DNA from 4 places in the Streptomyces sp. JLBJ103 genome. Region 1 is predicted to be linked to each of the others. Evidence: riboswitches for the same ligand, from Rfam matches in the RefSeq annotation. Region 1 holds a riboswitch; each other region holds the start of a gene.
The links. A riboswitch is a leader RNA that binds a small molecule or an ion and turns the genes downstream of it on or off. The one in region 1 is predicted to bind cyclic di-AMP.
Positions count from the first base shown of each region.

Region 2: it holds a riboswitch for cyclic di-AMP, as region 1 does, so the genes downstream of both, AC4BEG_RS20575 (transglycosylase family protein) here and AC4BEG_RS08265 (M23 family metallopeptidase) in region 1, are expected to answer to the same signal.
Region 3: it holds a riboswitch for cyclic di-AMP, as region 1 does, so the genes downstream of both, AC4BEG_RS02270 (transglycosylase family protein) here and AC4BEG_RS08265 (M23 family metallopeptidase) in region 1, are expected to answer to the same signal.
Region 4: it holds a riboswitch for cyclic di-AMP, as region 1 does, so the genes downstream of both, AC4BEG_RS15520 (M23 family metallopeptidase) here and AC4BEG_RS08265 (M23 family metallopeptidase) in region 1, are expected to answer to the same signal.

Region 1 covers NZ_CM177089.1:1,923,013-1,926,678, forward strand. The annotation lists gene AC4BEG_RS08260 (GntR family transcriptional regulator) at 1-604, opposite strand, end outside; gene AC4BEG_RS08265 (M23 family metallopeptidase) at 834-1,619, opposite strand; cyclic di-AMP (ydaO/yuaA leader) riboswitch at 1,634-1,796, opposite strand; gene AC4BEG_RS08270 (M16 family metallopeptidase) at 2,013-3,395, opposite strand; gene AC4BEG_RS08275 (M16 family metallopeptidase) at 3,416-3,666, opposite strand, start outside.
Region 2 covers NZ_CM177089.1:4,657,035-4,660,700, reverse strand. The annotation lists gene eno (phosphopyruvate hydratase) at 1-1,224, opposite strand, end outside; gene AC4BEG_RS20575 (transglycosylase family protein) at 1,494-2,180, opposite strand; cyclic di-AMP (ydaO/yuaA leader) riboswitch at 2,188-2,378, opposite strand; gene AC4BEG_RS20570 (transglycosylase family protein) at 2,632-3,666, opposite strand, start outside.
Region 3 covers NZ_CM177089.1:555,628-559,293, forward strand. The annotation lists gene AC4BEG_RS02265 (DUF4232 domain-containing protein) at 203-925, opposite strand; cyclic di-AMP (ydaO/yuaA leader) riboswitch at 1,416-1,592, shown strand; gene AC4BEG_RS02270 (transglycosylase family protein) at 1,598-2,806, shown strand; gene AC4BEG_RS02275 (DUF1876 domain-containing protein) at 2,914-3,183, opposite strand; partial or broken gene AC4BEG_RS02280 (phosphoribosyltransferase) at 3,210-3,666, opposite strand, start outside.
Region 4 covers NZ_CM177089.1:3,558,288-3,561,953, reverse strand. The annotation lists gene AC4BEG_RS15525 (PP2C family protein-serine/threonine phosphatase) at 118-1,428, shown strand; cyclic di-AMP (ydaO/yuaA leader) riboswitch at 1,685-1,826, shown strand; gene AC4BEG_RS15520 (M23 family metallopeptidase) at 1,838-3,064, shown strand; gene AC4BEG_RS15515 (aldo/keto reductase) at 3,220-3,666, shown strand, end outside.

The sequences.
Region 1 (3,666 bases):
CGTGCTCCGCCCAGGACTCCACGGCCCGCGCCGCCGGATCGGACCGGTCGGCGGCGGCCCGCACCGGCCACTCCGACTGCCGCGCCGGAGCGGCCGCGTACACCCAAGCGATCTTGCGGCGCACCTGGACCAGCAGCGCGGCCAGGCTCGGACTGTCCGACGCCTGGGCGAGCGTCTCGTGGAACCAGTCGTCCAGCGGCCGCAGTTCACCGAGGGAGCCGCGGCGGGCCCGCTCCTGCCCGAGCCGGACCAGACCGCGCAGCACCTTCAGATGGGCCTCGGTGCGGCGCTGGGCGGCGCGGGCGGCGCCCAGCGGCTCCAGCAGCCCGCGGATGTCGAGGAGGTCGGCCGCCTCCCGCTCGGAGGGCTGGGCGACACAGGCGCCCGCGTGGCGCCGGGTGGTCACGAACCCCTCGGACTCCAGGGTGCGCAGGGCCTCCCGCACGGGCACCCGCGAGACGCCGTAACGACGGGCGAGCAGTTCCTCGGTGAGCCGGCTGCCGGGCGGATGGACACCGGAGACGATGTCGTCGCGAATCGCCGCGCACACCGCGTGCGCCGAAATCCGCCGACCACCCGGAATCGCGGCCGCATCCCCGGTCACTTCCGGTCCCCCCACTGTCGAACCTCCGCCTTAATCCCAGCGAAACGCACCCGATTGCCGGGCGTTCGACAACTCTATTCCAAACCGAGGGAATTTCCGATGGCGGACCGGAATTCATGGATATTTTTGGTCAGTCGGGCGGGTTGCGCATGCCGAAGGCCCCGTCCGGTCCGGCGGACGGGGCCTTGGCACGGTCTGGTGCGCGGAGGGTGTCCTCGCGCGGGGTGGGTCAGACGTTGACGCCGTGGGAGCGCAGATACGCCACGGGGTCGATGTCCGAGCCGTAGTCGGGGCTGGTGCGCGCCTCGAAGTGCAGATGCGGTCCGGTGACGTTGCCGGTGGCGCCCGAGAGGCCGATCTGCTGGCCCGGGGTAACCGACTGGCCGACCGAGACGTTGATCGAGGACAGGTGGCCGTACTGGGTGTACGTGCCGTCCTTCATCTTGATGACGATGTTGTTGCCGTAGGAGCCGCCCCAGCCCGCCTCGACGACCTCACCGGAGCCGACCGCGTGCACCGAGGTGCCCGAGGCGGCGTGGAAGTCGATCCCGGTGTGGCTGCCGGAGGACCACAGACCGCTGGACGCCTTGTAGGCGGTGGAGACGTAGGAGCCCGAGATCGGCGCGACGAAGGTGTTGAGGCGCTTGCGCTCGGCCTCGCGCGCGGCGCGCTCCTTGGCCTCGCGCTCCGCCTTGGCCTTCTTCGCGGCCGCCTCGGCCTTCCTGGCGGCCTCCTGACGGGCGATGGTCTCGGCCCGCGCCTTGGCCGCGGCCTCCGCGGCGGCGGTCTCCTGGGACTGCGCCTGGGCCTGGATCTGGTCGGCCAGTCCCTCATCGATCACGATCGCCTGCTGCAACCCGGTCTGCTCGGGAGCTGGCTCCTCGGCGGCGAGGGCGGGACCGGCGATACCGGCGACCACACCCGAGGCGACGGTGGTGACTCCCGCGATGTTCGCGCCGGTGCGGACGGACCGTCGGGGACGGCGGTGCTTCCCGGTGGCACGGGTGAACGCCATGCTGTGGCGCACTCCTTTCCTTCCTTCTCGCCTACCGGGTTAGCTGACGGGTTCGGAGCAGGAAGGTCTCCTACGGACCCCTCGCCCCGAAGGACAAGGCGCCCGATTCACCCCAGGGGACTTTGGGTCCCCGGCTCCCCTGGCTCGCGCCGTACGGGGACTCGGCGATGGCTGCTCGTGCCGCGGGCGCGGCGTGCGGATGGCGAACAGCCGGACTGACGCTAAACGGGCCGTCTTTCGATCACCAAACAGATCCGGATTTTTGTTGCCCTCCCCACAAACCAAACAGCCAACCTCCCTATAAAACGGGCATTCGGAAGGACCCTGACATCGCACACGATGCCAGGGTCCTTCCGCTGACGGCCCGTTGGACGGCCGGAGGTCCTGCCGGGGTCAGCCCGAGACGACGCTCACCTCACCGATGCCTAGCGCGCGGACCGGCTCCTCGATCTCCGAGGCGTCCCCGACCAGCACCGTGACCAGCCGGTCCGCCGGGAAGGCACTCACCACCGCGGCGGTGGCCTCCACTGTCCCGGCCTCGGCGAGCCGGGCGTACAACTGCGCCTGGAAATCGTCCGGAAGATGCTGCTCGACCTGATCGGCGAGGGTGCCCGCGACCGCGGCCGCGGTCTCGTACTTCAACGGGGCGACGCCTACGAGGTTCTGCACGGCGACATCCCGCTCGGCGTCCGTCAGCCCCTCCTCCTTCACGCCGCGCAGCACCTTCCAGAGGTCCTCCAGCGCCGGGCCGGTGACCTCGGTGGCCACCGAGCCGCTGATCGCCAGCATCGCGGCGCCCGTGGACCCGCCGGACGGCGAGGAGGCCGTGGAGCGCAGCACCTGGCAGAAGGAGCGCACCCCGTAGGTGTAGCCCTTCTCCTCGCGCAGCACGCGGTCGAGCCGGGAGGTGAGGGTGCCGCCCAGGCAGTAGGTGCCCAGCACCTGGGCGGGCCAGACGCGGTCGTGGCGGTCGGCGCCGATCCGGCCGAGCAGCAGCTGGGTCTGGACCGCGCCGGGCCGGTCGACGATCACCACCCGGCCGGTGTCGTCGGCCACGATCGGCGGGACCGGCCGGGGCGCGGCCGGTCCGCCCGTCCAGGCGCCGAGGGTGTCGGCGAGGGCCTGATCGAGGTCGACCCCGCTGAGGTCGCCGACCACGACCGCGGTCGCGGTGGACGGGCGGACATGCGCCTCGTAGAAGGCCCGCACCGCCGCGGCGTCGATGCCCTCGACGGTCTCCTCGGTGCCCTGGCGGGGCCGGGACATCCGCGACTCGGCCGGGAACAGCTCCTTGGACAGCGCCATGGAGGCGCGGCGGGCCGGGTTGGCCAGCTCGTGCGGGATCTCGTCCAGCCGATTGCGCACCAGCCGCTCGACCTCGCTGTCGGGGAAGGCGGGGGCGCGCAGCGCGTCGGCGAGCAGCCCCAGCGCCTTGGGCAGCCGGGAGACCGGGACCTCCAGGGAGACCCGCACGCCCGGGTGGTCGGCATGGGCGTCCAGGGTGGCGCCACAGCGCTCGAGCTCGGCGGCGAACTCCTCGGCGTCGTGCTTGTCGGTGCCCTCCGACAGGGCGCGCGCCATGATCGTGGCCACTCCGTCGAGCCCGGCGGGCTCGGCGTCCAGCGGGGCGTCCAGATTGACCTCGACGGCCACGACCTGCTGGCCGGGGCGGTGGCAGCGCAGCACCGTGAGCCCGTTGGACAGCTCCCCGCGCTCGGGGGCGGGGAACGCCCACGGCCTGGGGGCGCCGCCGGTCGGCTGCGGGTGGAAGGTCATGGTCGCGGTGACGGCGTCGCTCACTGGGCCGCCTCCCCTTCTGCGTCGGTGTCGTCGGCGGCGTCATCTGCGGACTCGGCGCCCTGGACGGGCTCGTAGACCAGCACGGCGCGGTTGTCCGGCCGCAGCCGCGCGGCGGCCACGGCCCGCACCTCCTCGGGGGTGATGTCGAGCACCCGCTCCACGGCGGTCAGCGCCAGCTGCGGATCGCCGAACAGCACGGCGAAGCGGCACAGCTCGTCGGCCCGGCCGCCCACGGTGGCCAGCCGGT
Region 2 (3,666 bases), 2.7 Mb from region 1:
GATCTCCTCGATGCGCAGCAGCTGGTTGTACTTGGCGACGCGCTCGGAGCGGGCCGGGGCACCGGTCTTGATCTGGCCGCAGTTGGTGGCCACGGCCAGGTCGGCGATGGTGACGTCCTCGGTCTCGCCGGAGCGGTGGGACATCATGCACTTGAAGCCGTTGCGCTGGGCCAGCTCGACGGCGTCGAGGGTCTCGGTCAGCGAGCCGATCTGGTTGACCTTGACCAGCAGCGCGTTGGCGGTGTCGTTCTCGATGCCGCGGGCCAGGCGCTCCGGGTTGGTGACGAACAGGTCGTCGCCGACCAGCTGGACCTTGTCACCGAGCTGGTCGGTGATGGTCTTCCAGCCCTCCCAGTCCTCCTCGTTCAGCGGGTCCTCGATGGAGACCAGCGGGTACGCGGCGACCAGGTCGGCGTAGTAGGAGGTCATCTCGGCGGCGCTGCGGGACTTGCCCTCGAACTCGTAGGAGCCGTCCTTGTAGAACTCGGTGGCGGCCACGTCGAGCGCCAGCGCGATGTCCTGGCCCGGCTGGTAGCCGGCCTTCTTGATCGCCTCGACGATCAGGTCCAGGGCCTCGCGGTTGGAGTCGAGGTTCGGCGCGAAGCCGCCCTCGTCGCCGAGGCCGGTGGACAGGCCCCGCTCCTTCAGCACCGACTTCAGGGTGTGGTAGACCTCGGCGCCCCAGCGCAGGGCCTCGGAGAAGGACTCCGCGCCGATTGGAGCGATCATGAACTCCTGGATGTCCACGTTGGAGTCGGCGTGCGAGCCGCCGTTGAGGATGTTCATCATCGGGACCGGCAGCAGGTGGGCGTTGGGGCCGCCCAGGTACCGGAAGAGCGGAAGGTCGGACGCCTCGGAGGCGGCGTGCGCGACAGCGAGGGAGACACCGAGGATGGCGTTGGCACCGAGCGAGGACTTGTCCGGGGTGGCGTCCAGGTCGAACATCGCCTGGTCGATCAGGCGCTGCTCGGTGGCGTCGTAGCCGACGAGCTCGGGACCGATCTGCTCGATGACGGCGAGGACGGCCTTCTCCACGCCCTTGCCGTTGTAGCGGTTCTTGTCGCCGTCTCGGAGCTCGAGGGCCTCGAAGGCTCCGGTGGAGGCACCGGACGGAACGGCGGCACGGCCCGTGCTGCCGTCGTCGAGGCCGACCTCGACCTCGACCGTGGGGTTGCCTCGCGAGTCGAGGATCTCGCGAGCTACGACGACGTCGATGGACGGCACGAGGTTCTCCTTCGTATGTGTCTGCGGTAGCAGCACGAGCCTAACCGGACCGGAGGGCTGCACCCCCCGTTGCTCGTCCCGCGAGACAGGACGTGGCACAAAAAGGCAGATTTAGACGCGGATATCTGCATTTTCCATCAACCGATGAGCCCCGGCCGGGACACACCGCGGGGCGGCGCGCCCGGCCGGGGCTCGTGGTCGACGCGTGATCGACGGGACCCGACTCCGGCCCGTTCGGCCGGACCGGGGTCAGCTCAGCCGGACCGGGGTCAGCTCAGGTGGAGCTGCTGGCCCGGGTAGATCAGGTCGGCCTGCTCGATGATGTCCTTGTTCAGCTCGAAGAGCTTCTGCCAGCCGCCCTCGACCTTCTCGGCCTCGGCGATCTTGCCCAGGGTGTCACCGGCCTTGACCTTGTACTCGCCGTCGCCCTTCTTCACCGGCCCACGGGTCTCGTGGCGCGCGGCGCGGTCGGGCTCGGAGCGGGTCTCGGCCTTCGGCTGCGCGGGCTTGGGCTGCGCGGGCTTGGGCGCCGGGGCCTGCGACTCCTGCTGACCGGAGCCCGAGAAACCCGAGCCGGACGGGGTGCCGCCGGTGGTCAGACCCGTACCGCAGACCGGCCAGGCCCCCTTGCCCTGGCTGCCGAGAACCTTCTCGGCAATCTGTATCTGCTGGTCCTTGGTGGCCTTGTCGGCCGTGGGGGCGAACGAGGTGCCGCCGTAGGCGGCCCAGGTGGAGCTCGAGAACTGGAGTCCGCCGTAGTAGCCGTTACCGGTGTTGATGGACCAGTTGCCGCCGGACTCGCACTGCGCGACCTTGTCCCACTGGGCAGTGGTGGCGGCGGAGGCGGAGGTGGCCCCGAGGAGCGGGGCGGCCACGGCGGCGCCCGCGAGACCGGCGAGCGCGGCGATACGGGTGGCCTTGGACGGGCGGCGGTGCTTGCCGTTGGACTTGAGCATCGTTGGTTCGTTTCCTCACCGACGCCTACGAGGTGAGCTGTCGGGTTCGGACGTGAGTTGCCCGGCCGTTCACAAACGATCGACGAACGATCGACGATCGATCGCGCCCGGCTTCACCCCAAGCCGACGAGCCCGTGTCCACAGGCCATTCGGCACCTACCTTGGGTCCCCCGCTCCTGCCTTCGGCGCTGACGCGTCGGTTCCCCCCGACCGCCGGCAGGACTCGGCGTGACGATCGACGGTGCCCGCGGTGGCGAGCGGAAAGACGGTAATCACACCCACCGAGAAGGTTCAAACACCCCATTCACAGCGAGAGCTGCTGTAACTGATCTCACCCGGCCCACATCTACGCAGGTGGGACCGGGTGAGGAGAATCGGGCAGGGGGTGCGCTCCGGATTTTGCGACGAGATCTATATCTCATCGGAGCCAGATCGGGCAATTCACCCCGAACTACCGCCCCTTGGCGCTGAGATCCAGTCGCTGACCGGGGACGATCAGATCCGGATTGTCCCCGATGAGGCTTTCGTTGCCTTTGTAGAGGCCGTGCCAGCCGGTCGCGAGGTCCTGGCGCTCGGCGATGCCTGAAAGGCTGTCACCGGGCCGCACGGTGTAGCCGTCGTCCGAGGGCTCCTCGGCGCGGTCCGCGCCGTCCCGCGAGGCATGCCGTCCGGAGGGCCGCCGGGTCTCCTTGCCGCTGTCTCCCTCGTCCGGGTCCGCGGAGCCGCGGTGGCGTCCGGTGGGCGTGGGGTCGGCGCTCTCGTCCGGGGACTCCTCGCCCGGGGAATCCGAGGCGTCCGGAGACTCCGGGATGTCCGTGGAGTCGGCGCCCTTCGTGTGCGACGGGGAGGGCGACTGGGAGTCGGCGCCCTCTCCGCTGGGCGAGTCGGACGGGGAGGGCTTTCCGCGCTCCTCGTCCTGGCCGGGTGTCCGGCGCTGGTCGTCCGAAGAGCCGGAGGAGTCCGACGCGGCGCCGCGGTCCTCGGCGACGTCACCACGGTCCCCGGCGGAGTCACCGCGGTCCTCGGACGAGGAGCCGTCGCGCTCGCGGTCCTCCCCGTCGTTCCCGACGTCCCCGCGCTGACCGACGGACGGGGGCTGGGTGAAGCCGGGGTTCACCTCGGGGGCGTCACCACCGTCGGCGAGTCCCGCGTTCACCCCGCAGCTGGGCCAGGCGTCCGGGCCGCGGTCGTCCAGGATCGACTGGGCCACGGATATCTGCTGGGAGCGGCTGGCCAGATCGGGGCGCGGGGCGTAGGCGGTACCGCCGTAGCTCTTCCACATGTCCAGGGTGAGCTGGAGGCCGCCGTAGAAGCCGTTGCCCTCGTTGGCGCTCCACATCCCGCCGCTCTCGCACTCGGCGACCTTGTCCCAGGTGGCGGTGGAGGCGGCCTGGGCGCCACTGGCCCCGAAGAGGGGGATGGCGAGCCCGGCACCCGTTACGCCCGCCGCGACGACGATGGCCGGAGCCTGACGGGGGCGGCGGTG
Region 3 (3,666 bases), 1.4 Mb from region 1:
CCGTCTCGACCCCGGTCGCGGCTCGCTCCATGACACCGTCCCCCTCCGGACGCTACACACCGGCTCACGTGAGGCACCCCTCATGGTGACCTACCTATTTTGATTGCGAAAGGGTGAACACAGCCAGTCGGCGCCTGGCTTGTCAAGATTTTCGGACACCTCTACGCGAGGTGACATCGGTCCGGTATGCCGCTGTCAGATGTCAGGTGCCCGCTCCGGAACGGACCGCTTCGACATCGAAGACCCCTCCGCAGACGCGGAAGGAGTGCGCCGCGGTCGTCATGGCCCGGAAGGAGTCCGGCGGATAGGCCCGGATGGTCGCGGCGGGCTTCCGGCACGGGGTGTCGTTCACGCCCTCGTTGAGGGTGTGCAGGACCGCCGAGGCGCTGCCGCCCGGCGGCAGGGAGACGGTGGAGTGCGAGGGGCCCCGCCGGACGGCGGGGGCGCCTATGCGGGCGCCGTCGGCGTCGAGCAGGGACACCCCGGGGAATCCGGTGAGGGTGCAGGCCGAGGTCGAGGTGTTGGTCAGGACCAGCGGCAGATACACATTGCCCGCGCCCACGTCCTTGCGGCCCACGGTCAGCTTCAGCGCTTGTGTGGAGCAGATGCGGCGCACGGCCGGGGCGTCGGCGTCCGTGGCGGACCGGGCGCGGGACGGCGCGGAGCGGTCACGCGGAGCGGCGGCGCCCTGGGACCCGTCCGAGGAACGCGGGGCGCGCGACGCGTCCGAGGAACGCGGGGCGCCCGCCGCGTCCGACGTGCGGGCGGCACCGGAGGCGTCGGAGCCTGCCCAGGCCCCCGCGCCGGAGTCGGTGCCGCACCCCGTGGCCGTGGCCAGCGCGCCCATGAGCAGCGCGGACAGGACCAGTGGCCGGGAGCGGGCCGTGGTGGTACGCCGTGCTGCCGTGCCGTGCCGTTGTGCCATGAGTGACCTCCCCAGGTCAGCCATCGGCGGGGCACCGACCGCGAGGGCGCGTGCCCCGATGCTTCCCGTCCATCCCCCTTGGCTCACCCTTCCCCGCTTTGACTCCGTTATGTCACCCGGCACATTGGCTGCATTCTTCAAGAAATTCCGCATAGCGCACATCTCGCCATAATCGGTCGAATCGGAAATGCAGTGACGCAGGTCACAGCAGAATCCGCCAATTGATCGATTTCCAGGGAAAGATCACCAACGGCAACGGATTCCTTGGTGTCGTAACGTTTCTGACACTCATTCGGAAAAAAACGGTCTCGCTCTCCGAAGGAGATCCGACGCACAGAGTGACACCGGGTGAGGGGTCCGGAGGCCGGTGCCCTGCTCAACACACCGAGACCTTGTCGTGACCAAATCGATGTGTTTACTGTGCGGCTCTCGTCGCATTCCATGCGCGGGCCTCCTCCGCCGGAGCGCCGAGTCCTGCCGTCGGCTGAGGGGTGACACGACGACCTGTCACGGCAGGAGCGGGGGAACCAGGTAGGCGCCGTACCGCGCGACCACGCGGTACGGCTTGGGGTGAAGACGCACCACGGGGCCATGGCGCCGCGTGCGTGCGGCCGGGCAACTCCAGCCCGAACCCGACAGCTCACCTCGCAGGCGTAGGAGAGGAAGAGCTCAATGGCTGCACGCGGACGTCACCGCCGGCCTAAGCCTCGCCGCGTCTCCCGCGCCCAACTCGCGTTCACCGCGGGCGGCGCCGGAGTGGCCCTGCCGCTCATCGGCGTCGGCCAGGCGAACGCCGCCTCCGTCGACACCTGGGACAAAGTGGCGGAGTGCGAGTCCGGCAACAACTGGAGCATCAACACCGGAAACGGCTACTACGGCGGTCTCCAGTTCTCCCAGAGCACCTGGCAGGCATACGGCGGCGGCTCCTACGCCGCGCGGGCCGACCTGGCCACCAAGGCCGAGCAGATCACCGTGGCCCAGAAGGTCCTCGCGAGCCAAGGCCCCACCGCCTGGCCGGTCTGCTCGGTGAAGGCCGGGCTGACGCGCGGCGGACCGGCCCCGGACGTCTCGACCGGCTCCGGCGGCTCCAGCGGTTCCGGAGCGCAGACCCCGAAGGCGGCGCCCAAGTCGACGCCGAAGGCCACCCCCGAGGCTGCCCCGAAGGCCGCGCCCAAGGCCACCACCAAGGCCACACCGCGGTCGGACTCGTACACCGTGGCCGGGGGTGACACCCTCTCCCGGATCGCCGGTGCCGAGCACGTCGACGGCGGATGGTCGGCGCTCTACGACGCCAACCGCCGGACCATCGGCGACGACCCCAATCTGATCCTCCCCGGCCAGCGGCTCACCCTCGACACCGATGCCCAGGGCGGACAGGACCGGGCCCCGCAGGCCAAGCCGAGGACGGGCGCCGACGCCCAGCGGGCCACCAGCCCCGGCACCGGGCAGGGGCGGCAGGACACCGCCACCCGTTCCTCCTCCTTCACCACACCGGTCGCCAGCACCCACGTGGGCACCGCCTACGGGGTGCCCGGCAACTGGTCCAGCGGCCACCACACCGGCGCCGACTTCCCCGTGCCGGCGGGCACCCAGGTGCGGGCGGTGGGCCCGGCCGAGGTGGTCGCGGCGGGCTGGGGCGGGGCGTACGGCTACCAGGTCGTCCTGCGCCACTCCGACGGCATGTACAGCCAGTACGCGCACATGTCGGCGCTCTCGGTCCACGTCGGCCAGTCGGTCAAGGGCGGCCAGAAGATAGGCAGCTCCGGTTCGACCGGCAACAGCACGGGACCGCATGTGCACTTCGAGGTGCGCACCGGTCCCGACTACGGTTCGGACGTCAATCCGCTGAGCTATCTGCGGTCGAAGGGCGTCTCCATCTGAGAAGGGCGCCTCCATCTGACCGGCCCGGCACATGCCGAGCGGGTTGCCCGGGCGGTGCACCGCCCGGGCAGCCCAGCATCTCCCCCACGGCACCGCTTCCCCGCGGCCTACATCGTCAGATGAGCCTTGGTGTGTGTGACTTCCTCGATGTCGCCGCCCGCCTTGCCGATCAGCCGGTGGGCGAGGTTGCTCAGCGCCCTCGCCGCCGCGATCTCCTCGCCGACCCTCGGCTGTGCCGGGTCGTCGGGGTTGCGGTTGGCGCGGCCCTGGGCCAGCATCTCGGTGCCGTCGTGCATCCTCAGCCGGACCACCGCCTCGGTCAGCGGGCCGACCTCACGGAATTCCATCTGTACGTCGCATCCCACGATCGTCTCCATCGCGATCACCTCCTACCTCACCCTCCAGGATGCGCCTCCCCGGTCTCTCCGGTCGAGTGGGACAGCAGCTCCACGACCTCGGCGTCCCCGGTCTGCGAGAAGTCCTGGTACCACTCGCCGACCGCGGAGAACTCCGGCGGTGTGGACAGGCACACCACCTCGTCCGCGTCCTCGCGCAGCGACGCGACCGCGTCCGGCGGCGCCACCGGGACGGCCAGGACGACCCGGGCCGCCCCCTGCGCCCGTGCCACCCGGCAGGCCGCGCGCGCGGTGGCCCCGGTCGCGATCCCGTCGTCCACGACGATCACCGTCCGGCCCTCGACCGCTATCCGCGGCCGCCCCCGGCGGAACCGCCGGGCCTGGCGGACCAGCTCCGCCTGCTCGGTCCGCTCCACCTCCTGGAGGTCCTCCTCACCGATCCGGCTCATCCGGATGATCGCCTCGTGCACCACCCGCACACCGCCCTCGCCGATGGCGCCGAAG
Region 4 (3,666 bases), 1.6 Mb from region 1:
GCGGGAGAGACGGTGCGGCTGCGAGGGAACGGGGCTCGTACGAGCGCCCGTACGGAGCGGGGTGCGACCTGGGCGCGCCTGGCCCGGTCCCGTACGCGCCCCCAGACCCGCCTCCATATGCTCGTCGACACCCACGCCGCGAACGGACCCGCCGGGGCCACCGCGGGCACCGGTTTGGCCGACGAGTCGCCCAGGGGGACGTCAGGACGGCGGCTGGTGCGCTGGATCCCGGCACTGCTGCTCGTCGTCGGGGTCGTCTTCGACGTCAGTACCCCGGCGACCTACACGGCGGGCCCCTTCCTCGCCGCCGCCCCGCTCGTCGCCGCTTCGCTCTTCCGGCTGCGGGCGACCGTCATCACGGCGGTCTTCGCCCTCGCCGCGGCGGTCGCGCTGGCCGAGCTGCACGGTGTGGACGACCCCAGGCAAGCCCTGGCCGAAATCCTCACCGTCGCGACCGTCACCCTGCTCGCGATCCTCATCAACCGCCTCGTACGCCGCAGCGACCGGCGGCTGGCCTCGGCGCGCGGCATCGCGGAGGCGGCTCAGCGCGCCGTCCTGCCCGTACCGCCCGCCCGGCTGGCAGGGCTGGACGTCGCGGCGCGTTATGTGGCCGCGGAGAAGTACGCCGCCATCGGCGGTGACCTGTACGCCGTGCAGGACACCCCGCACGGCGTACGTCTGGTCGTCGGCGACGTACGCGGCAAGGGGCTCCAGGCCGTCGAGTCGGTCGCGATCCTCATCGGCTCCTTCCGGGAGGCGGCGGAGCAGGAGACGACGCTGGAGGGGCTGGCGGGGCGGCTGGAGCGGGCGTTGCAGCGCGAGGGTGCGCGGCGGGCCGACCTCGAGGGGTTCGAAGGGTTCACCACGGCCGTACTGGCCGAGATCCCGCGCGGTGACTCGACGCTCCGGGTGATCAACCGTGGCCATCCGCCACCGCTGCTCCTGGAGGACGGGGAGGACGGGGAGGACGGCGAGGACGTCCGGCGCGGTCGGCCGGGCCAGAGCGGCGAGAGCGGTCGGAGCGGCCAAGGCGGCGGCTGCACGGTGCGCCGGGTGGACCCGGCGGCATCGGCGCTGCCGCTGGGGATGGGGGAGCTGGGCGGCTGGCCGGACCGGGTGACGGAGCTGCGCTTCGCCGAGGGCGCGACCCTGCTGCTCTTCACGGACGGGGTGACGGAGGCGCGTGACCGGGAGGGCGCCTTCTACGACCCGGAGGACCGGCTGCGCGGTCAGCGCTTCGGCGGCCCGGGGGAGCTGCTGGACGCGCTGGTGGCGGATGTCGAGCGGCACACGGGCGGCGGGACGTCGGACGACATGGCGCTGCTCGCGCTCCGCCGTCGCTCCACGGGGCCGGGCCGGGGGACCGGTAACGGCCAGGGCAACGGCGACGGTGAGGGACTCGTGAAGGGCCCTGGCCACGCTCCGTAGCCGTACATGCCCGCTGCGCATAACAATTGATGCACGATCAGCGCTTCCAGGGTTTTGCTGATCACGCCCCGGAGGGTTGACTCGCCCCCATCTGTCCAGGCTTGGTCGCAAAGTTCATGGCAAAGCTGCGTCGATTCCTCAGAACAGCTTGGAATCACATAGCGCTCTCTATTAACGTTCGATAACGCAGCGCGGTCGTCACAACCGTCGCCAGGACGGCACCGTGCGCCGTCGCCGAATCCCGTAACGCACAGCGGTAGCAGCACCACTGCACCACAAAAGCACCAAGGGAACCGGGGAACCACCACCTTGGGGTGAATCGGGTCGAACCTGACCCGTAGGAGACCTTCCTGCTCCGAACCCGTCAGCTAACCCGGTAGGCGAGAGGGAAGGAAAGGAGTGCGCCCCCGTGGCGTCCAACAGGTCTGTCCTGGACGAGGCTCCATACCGTGCGCCGGGCTTCGGTCCCGGCTCCGCCACCGCCTATGGCCCCGGGTTCGATGCCAGGGGAGGCACGAGGCCCGGTGGCGGATTCGCCACCGAGGGGGACTTCGCTGCCGACGGTGACCGCGCGGAGTACGCGGTGGACGACGTCGACGGCCCGGCGGGTCCGGATTTCGACGCCGAGACCTGGGAGGAGTGGAACCCCACCGAGGAGTCCGTCTCCCTGCGCGGCCGGCACCGCGTGGTGAAGCAGCGGGGCGGGACCATGGCGCGCAGCGGCGCCGTCCTCGGCGTCGGTGTCATCGCGGCGGTCGGCGCGGGCGGGATGGCGAGCGCCAAGGACCGCCCGGCGGCCCCCATATCCATGCCCGACCTCGCCCATGTCGCCAACGCGGTCGAGGACAAGCTCCCGGACGCCAAGGACATTCCCGGCATCGGTTCGCTGGTCTCCGACGACGGCGATTCCGCGACCACCAGCGCGGCTCCCCTCTCCCAGGCCGGACTGACCACCCAGGACGAGGCGAGCGGCACCACCGACGCCGGTGAGGCGCTGCGCGCCCGCATCCTCCAGCAGGCCGAGAACCAGCAGACCGCCGCCGACGAGGACGAGCGGACCGCGGCCGCGAAGGCCGCCGCCGCGAAGGCCAAGGCCGCCGCCCAGCAGGCCGCGGACAAGGCCGCCAAGGAAGCGGCGGAGCAGAAGGCCAAGGCCGCCGCGGCGAAGAAGGAAGCGGAGCGCAAGGCCAGGGAGGCCGCCGAGCGCAAGGCCGAGGCCGAGCGCCGCGCCAAGCTGGCCGCCGCGTACACCCTCCCCGTCGCCTCCTACACCCTCACCGCGGGTTTCGGCCAGGCCGGCGACATGTGGTCCGCCGACCACACCGGCCAGGACTTCGCCGCCCCGACCGGCACCCCCGCCAAGGCGGTGCACAGCGGCACCATCACCCAGGCGGGCTGGGCCGGTTCGTACGGCTACCGCATCGTGCTCAAGCTCGATGACGGCACCGAGATCTGGTACTGCCACCTGTCGTCCATGGTGGTCACCTCGGGCAAGGTGAGCACCGGTGATGTGATCGGCCGTGTCGGCGCCACCGGCAATGTGACCGGTCCGCACCTCCACCTCGAGGTGCGCCCCGGCGGCGGCTCCCCGATCGACCCGATGCCCTGGCTGCGCGACCACGGCCTGACCCCCTGATACCCCCGCTCTCCCGATACTCCGGCGGCCCTGGCGCTCTCTCCCCCCTTGACGCCAGGGCCGCCGGTTTGTGTGCGGAACGTCGGGGAGCGCCCGGAACCCCCGGCACCTCCGCCCCCGGAACAAGGCCACCCGCAAGGGCGTTGAAGCAACGCATGGCTGACAACAAGCAGAAGATCGGTGACCTTTCCGTCTCCCCGCTCTCCCTCGGCGGGAACGTCTTCGGCTGGACCGCGGACGAGGCCGAGTCCTTCACGGTGCTCGACGCCTACACCGCGGCGGGCGGCAACTTCATCGACACGGCCGATGTCTACTCGGTCTGGGCGCCCGGCAATCAGGGCGGGGAGTCGGAGACCGTCCTCGGCAACTGGTTCGCCTCCCGCGGCAACCGCTCCGACATCGTCCTCGCCACCAAGGTCGGCGCCGGCCGCCCGAAGCCCCGCGGACTGTCCCCGGCCGCCATCAGGTCCGGTATCGAGGACTCCCTCCGGCGTCTGCGCACCGACTACATCGACCTCTACTACACCCACTACGACGACCCGTCGGTGTCGGTGGAGGAGATCGCCACCACCCTGGACGCACTGGTCCGGGAGGGCAAGGTC